Linked DNA regions of Teredinibacter purpureus. The protein of the gene in region 1 interacts with the protein of each later gene in a pairwise test. Links are inferred from orthologs where the notes say so. Each region holds a gene or a part of one and is shown in the gene's direction. Other genes may lie near its edges. The genes, in order: secD and pheT.

Region 1 (3,253 bases):
TTTGCGTGCAGAATCTTTGGCAGGTTTGGAAGCTATAGGGTTTGACGGTTATGCGATTGGTGGTTTGTCTGTTGGCGAACCCAAAACGGATATGGTACGTATTCTTGATCATCTTGCCGATACCATGCCAGCCGACAAGCCGCGCTATTTGATGGGTGTTGGTAAGCCAGAAGATATCGTGGAAGCCGTTTGTCGAGGCGTCGATATGTTCGATTGTGTTATGCCTACGCGTAATGCGCGTAATGGGCATTTGTTTACCCGTGAAGGCGTGGTGAAAATACGTAACGCGAAACATCGTCACGATACCAGTGCGTTAGATAGCAGTTGCGATTGTTACACCTGCTCAAATTTTAGTCGTGCTTATTTGCATCACCTCGATAAGTGTGGCGAAATTTTAGGCTCTCAGCTGAATACTATCCATAATTTACAGCACTATCAAACCATCATGCAGGAATTACGCGATGCCATTGCGCATGGGCAGCTCGCGCAATATGTAGAAGAATTTTACGAACGGCAGGGTAAAACTCGCTTTACCCTTGAATAGCAAGGCGTGTGCGCCCATGTTGAGGTTGCACAATAAGGTACTGTAATGGAGCGGGCTCAGCTTAAGAGTGTGCCCGCGCATGACGGCATTCCACCTCTTAAGCGCAAATGTAGGTATAATCCCGCCTCCTTAAAATTAAAATGACAAGAACGCTAGCGGCATTTCACTCTTTCAAAGGGGAAATGACCAAGCTTTACTGGACCCCAACATGAACCGTTACCCCTTCTGGAAGTATTGTCTTATTCTGGTTACCGTCGTTGTAGGTTTTCTCTACGCGCTACCGAATATCTACTCACCTGACCCAGCTGTTCAAATTTCAGGCTCATCCGCCGCTTTAGAGATTACTCAACGTGATATCGATAAAGCCGAAGCTGTTTTAAAAGAGCTTGGCATCGACTATTTTGGTGTTGAGTTTGACAAGAGCAATGGCTTATTGCGCTTGCGTGAACGCGACGATCAGCTCGCTGCCCAACGAAAAATTCAAGAAGCCCTCGGTGGGGATTTTGTGGTTGCGGTTAACCTAGCGCCAACAACGCCCGACTGGTTGTTGAACCTCGGTGCAAGCCCAATGAAATTAGGCTTGGATTTAGCCGGTGGTGTGCATTTTTTGATGGAAGTTGATACTCCAAAAGTATTGGCTGAAGAAATTGAAAATACCGAAGAGTTCATTAATAAACATATTCGAAAAGAGCGTTTACGGGGTGTAGCTGTACGCGCGAAAGCGGGCGTAATTACGGTAACCACGGAAACCGACGAGCTTCGCACTCAAATAACGGGCATGTTCCGAAAAGATTTGCCCGAGCTGCAATATGAGCGTGTTGACGAAGCCGGTAAATATTTGATTCGTGCGCAATTTAGCGAAGCATATATCCGCGAAAAAGAAGATTACGCCGTAACGCAAAACTTAACTACATTGCGAAACCGTGTAAACGAAATTGGTGTTGCAGAGCCTTTGGTGCAGCGTCAAGGTCGAAATCGAATAGTGGTAGAGCTGCCTGGCATTCAAGATACTGCCCGTGCAAAAGCGATTATTGGTAAAACCGCTAATTTGGAATTTAGGTTAGAAGCCAATGCTTCTACTCTGGCCTCTCAGCGAGAAAAGTATCCTCAGCGTGATGAGCAAAAGCAACGTCTCTATGGTGATGCGAGCGTTGAGAAGCGCCCAATAGTGACGGGCCAAAATGTTACGAATGCGCAAGTGGGTTATGACCCGGATACGAGTTTGCCGCAAGTCAATATTACGATGGATAGCCAAGGTGGCAGTGCTATGCACCGTAAAACCCGCGATAACGTGGGGCGTCGAATGGCCGTGTTGTTTATTGAATATAAAACGCATACTAAGCGCACACTTGACGAAAATGGCGATGAAAAAATTATTTACAGCCAAATTCCAGAATCTAGCATTATTAGCTTGGCCACCATACAAAGTGCGTTGGGTAAAAGCTTCCGTATTACAGGCTTGGAAAACCCGCAATCGGCGTCTGAGCTAGCGTTGTTATTGCGTGCTGGTGCGTTAGCTGCACCTATGGGTTTTGTTGAAGAGCGTACTATCGGCCCATCATTAGGAGCCGAGAACATTGCGCTGGGTGTTAAGTCTGTTCAGTTAGGCTTAATTATGGTGCTGATCTTTATGTTGGTTTATTACCGAGTATTTGGTTTTGCAGCCAACATAGCGCTTTCGCTAAACCTTGTTTTGTTAATCGCTATTATGTCTTTGTTTGGTGCTACGTTAACGCTTCCAGGTATTGCTGGTATCGTATTAACGGTGGGGATGGCCGTAGATGCTAACGTCCTAATCTTTTCTCGAATTAAAGAGGAGCTCGCCAATGGCGTGCCGCCACAGTCAGCCATTAAAGCTGGGTTTGAACGTGCATTTGAAACCATTTTAGATGCGAACGTAACCACCTTTATTGTTGCGATTATTTTATACGCTATTGGCTCCGGTTCAGTGAAAGGTTTTGCTGTTACTTTGGCGATTGGTATTGTCACGTCCATGTTTACCGCCATTGTGGGTACACGCGCTATCGTAAATCTTATTTACGGTAATCGTCGCGTTGAGAAATTGTGGATATAACGGGCCCTAATTAAAAGAGAATTCTCATGAGCGATAGTAAAGTTATTAATTTTATGGGGCGGCGAAAACTTGCTGCCATTTTTTCAACCATTCTACTGGTAGCGTCCGTTACTGCCTTGGCCGTTAAAGGTTTAAGTTTTGGGTTGGATTTTACAGGCGGTACTCTAATCGAGCTGCATTACCCACAAACAGCCGATTTAAATGGTATCCGTGCGGATCTTAAAAATCAGGGTTACCCAAGCGCTGTAGTGGCGAATTTTGGTAGCGATCAAGATGTAGTTATTCGAATTCAATCCGACGGTGAAAAAGTTGGTGATACCATTGTGGAATCACTGAAGGGAGCTTATCAAGGCGATGGCACTGTTGTGCGCAAGCGAATTGAATATGTGGGCTCTCAGGTGGGTGAAGAGTTTATGAACGATGGCGGCCTGGGAATGTTATTTGCCCTTGCCGTGGTTATGATTTACGTAGCGTTGCGATTTCAGTTTAAATTTTCGGTGGGGGCAGTAGCCGCTTTAGCGCACGATGTACTTATAGTGCTTGGGTTTTTCGCCATTACCGAGATGGATTTCGACTTAACGGTTTTGGCGGCTGTCTTGGCGGTCATCGGGTATTCGCTTAACGATACTATTGTT
Region 2 (3,415 bases), 1.0 Mb from region 1 along the record:
CCTTCTGCTGAATTCGATATTCGCTGGGAAGCCAGTAAAACCGGTTGGCTAGAAGTGGGTGGTTGCGGCATGGTGCACCCTAATGTTTTGACCTCTAGTGGCGTAGACCCAGAAGCCTATACCGGCTTTGCCTTTGGCCTAGGTGTAGAGCGGCTAGCCATGTTGCGCTACGACGTGAACGACCTGCGTTTGTTTTTTGAAAACGATTTAGATTTTTTACGACAGTTCTAAGCAAAAAACCTAACGATAAAAGCGTAATTAACAGGGTAAAGAATAGAGTGGAAAGCCTCTATTCTTCCAGCAAGAAAGTGCGAATGTAGGGGTGTAACTCCAGAGCGCACACCATTACTCACGACTATCGGGCTCATGGCCCGCAACGGATAAAACGATACATGAAATTCAGCGAATCTTGGTTAAGAACTTGGGTAAACCCCAGTGTTGGCACACAAGAATTGGTCGACCAGCTCACAATGGCGGGTTTAGAAGTCGATGCCATAGACAGCGTAGCCGGTGAATTTAGCAACGTCGTTGTTGGAGAAATTCTCGAAGTTATACAGCACCCCGATGCAGACAAACTGCGAGTATGCCAAGTTGCAGGCCACCCCGAAGGTACTAAACAAGTGGTGTGCGGTGCACCAAATGCTCGCGTAGGTATAAAAATTCCTTTTGCACTCGTTGGCGCAAGTTTACCGCCCGGCGATGATGGCAAAGCCTTCAAAATTAAAAAGGCTAAACTGCGCGGCGTGGAATCCCTAGGTATGCTCTGTGGGCAAACCGAGTTACAGGCGGGCGATGATGACACCGGTTTATGGGAGCTTGCCAGTGATGCACCTGTAGGCACCGATCTACGTGAATACCTAGATCTTAACGACACCATTATTGAGGTAGACCTTACGCCTAATCGTAGCGACTGCTTAAGCCTAAAAGGCCTTGCGCGCGAGGTGGGTGTCTTGAATAAAGTGTCCGTTAATAACGTAGAAATCCTTCCTGTCGCTCATACCAGCGATGCGACCTTCCCCGTTAGCCTAGACGCTGGCGATGCTTGCCCGCGGTATGTGGGGCGAGTAATACAAGGGGTTGATGTCAGCAAGCCTAGCCCTCATTGGCTAGTAGAACGTTTACGGCGCAGCGGTGTTCGCTCTATAGATGCCGTGGTAGATGTAACGAATTACATCTTAATGGAGCTGGGCCAGCCCATGCACGCGTTCGACCTCGCAACCCTTAACACCGGCATTCGTGTGCGTTTAGCTGAGCAAGGCGAACAATTAACGTTACTCGACGGCCAAGCAATAAAACTAAACGCAGGCTCATTGGTTATTGCCGATAACAGCGGGCCAATAGCATTGGCCGGCGTGATGGGCGGGCAGACAACCTCTGTAACCAGCAATACACACGATATTTTTCTAGAAAGTGCGTTCTTCAACCCTATTATTATTGCCGGTAAAGCACGCTCTTACGGTTTACATACAGATTCGTCTCACCGCTTTGAAAGGGGAGTGGATTATAACGGAGCCGAAAGCGCCCTCGAGCGCGCGACAGCCTTATTGTTAGATATTGTGGGTGGAACCGCTGGGCCACTGGTTAAGAGTGAACTCACCGAGGCATTACCCCCTGCGCGTGAGGTAACGCTTCAGCGTAGCCGTATAGAATCTGGCTTGGGTTTAGCCATTCCCGACGCAGAAGTGGTCGATATACTCACTCGCCTCGGTTTAAGCTTAAGCAGCCAAACCGATAGCCGTTGGACATTCAGCGTACCCAGCTATCGCTTCGATATCGCAATAGAAGCCGACCTACTCGAAGAGCTAGCGCGTATCTATGGTTACAACCAGCTACCAGTCACCGAAATGCGCGTGCCAGCATCCTTACCTAAAATTAAAGATTCCCAATTACCAGAAGACCGCTTAGCGCGGCAATTAATTGGCAGGGGTTACCAAGAAGCCATAACCTACAGCTTTATCGACCCGAAAATACAGGCATTATTTACGGCTGGTGATACCGCATCAGCGGTAGAGTTACTTAACCCTATTAGCGCAGATATGAGCGTCATGCGTACCTCGTTATTGCCTGGGCTCGTCGAAACACTTCGACGTAACCTTAATCGTCAACATAGCCGTGTACGCTTGTTCGAAAAAGGTTTGCGCTTCATACCTACACCACAAGGCTTGGCCCAAACAGCGGGCCTTGCAGGCTTAATATACGGCCAGCGAGACGAAGCCTCATGGGTAGCAGAAAAGAGCGACGTAGACTTTTACGATATAAAAGGTGACCTCGAGTCGTTGTTATCGCTTACCAGCAAAACAATCACCTTTCAGCCTGTGGTACATACCGCATTACACCCAGGGCAAAGTGCAGAAGTGTTTGTAGAGGGTGAGTCAGTTGGCGTTGTTGGTGCTATCCACCCTCAGCTACTAAAGGCGCTGGACATCACTAAATCGGTATTTGTATTCGAAGTGGCGTTGCAAAAAGTACTCTCCACCACCGTTCCCGTTTTTGAGCCACTGTCAAAATTCCCTGAAGTTAGTCGAGATTTAGCTATCGTTGTAGATAGGGGCGTCAACGCTGCAGTGCTATTGGACGAAATTCGAGCAAATGCAGGTGACTACCTCAAAAACTTAAAGGTGTTTGACGTATATAGCGGCGAAGGTATTGATCCTAAAAGAAAAAGTCTGGCTTTTAACTTGACGTTTCAGCATCCTTCACGCACTCTTAACGAAGATGAAATTAACACTCCGGTGGCCGACATTATTAAGCGGCTAGAGGATGAATTTAATGCCAGCCTTAGATAATATCGATAAAGAGTCCCTCACAAAGGCCGACCTCGCTGAAAACCTGTACGAAGAGTTAGGGTTTAACAAGCGTGAAGCCAAAGAGCTCGTTGAGTTTTTCTTTGAAGAGATTCGGAATGCGCTGGAACAAAATGAGCAAGTCAAACTATCCGGTTTCGGCAATTTTGACTTGCGTGACAAAAAACAAAGACCTGGCCGAAACCCCAAAACGGGTGAAGAAATACCGATTACTGCGAGAAGAGTGGTAACCTTTCGCCCTGGTCAAAAACTAAAGGCACGAGTCGAAGCGTATGCTGGAACCGAGTAATAACGACGAATTACCCGTAATCCCAGGCAAGCGTTACTTCACTATTGGAGAAGTTAGCGAGCTATGCGCGGTAAAACCGCATGTATTGCGTTACTGGGAGCAAGAATTCCCCCAGTTGAAACCGGTTAAACGCCGAGGCAATCGCCGCTACTATCAGCGAGCCGATGTACTCACCATTCGGCAAATTCGATCACTACTGTACGATCAAGGCTTTACGATTGGTGGCGCACGTCAGCAAATGACCAGCGACGTAAATAAACCTGAAAGCAGCACTGAACTATCGAAAATAGTAGCGGAAATGATCCGAGACTTAGAAGAAGTG

Evidence for each region.
Region 2: the proteins of secD (region 1) and pheT interact in binary tests that used the Escherichia coli proteins (3 or more experiments, as listed by UniProt). The link is inferred for Teredinibacter purpureus from one-to-one orthologs.

What each region holds. Positions count from the first base shown.
Region 1 is NZ_CP060092.1:2,884,721-2,887,973, forward strand. Bases 259-3,185 are described here. They hold secD (protein translocase subunit SecD), read left to right. Parts: upstream 259-752; coding sequence 753-2,618; downstream 2,619-3,185. Other genes in these bases: tgt (tRNA guanosine(34) transglycosylase Tgt), read left to right, coding at 259-544; secF (protein translocase subunit SecF), read left to right, coding at 2,645-3,185. In the rest of the region: more of tgt, read left to right, coding at 1-258; more of secF, read left to right, coding at 3,186-3,253. UniProt on the Escherichia coli protein: Part of the Sec protein translocase complex. Interacts with the SecYEG preprotein conducting channel. SecDF uses the proton motive force (PMF) to complete protein translocation after the ATP-dependent function of SecA.
Region 2 is NZ_CP060092.1:3,901,810-3,905,224, reverse strand. What follows is about bases 1-3,089. They hold pheT (phenylalanine--tRNA ligase subunit beta), read left to right. Parts: upstream 1-392; coding sequence 393-2,786; downstream 2,787-3,089. Other genes in these bases: H5647_RS17425 (MerR family transcriptional regulator), read left to right, coding at 3,077-3,089; ihfA (integration host factor subunit alpha), read left to right, coding at 2,770-3,089; pheS (phenylalanine--tRNA ligase subunit alpha), read left to right, coding at 1-231. Also shown: more of ihfA, read left to right, coding at 3,090-3,093; more of H5647_RS17425, read left to right, coding at 3,090-3,415.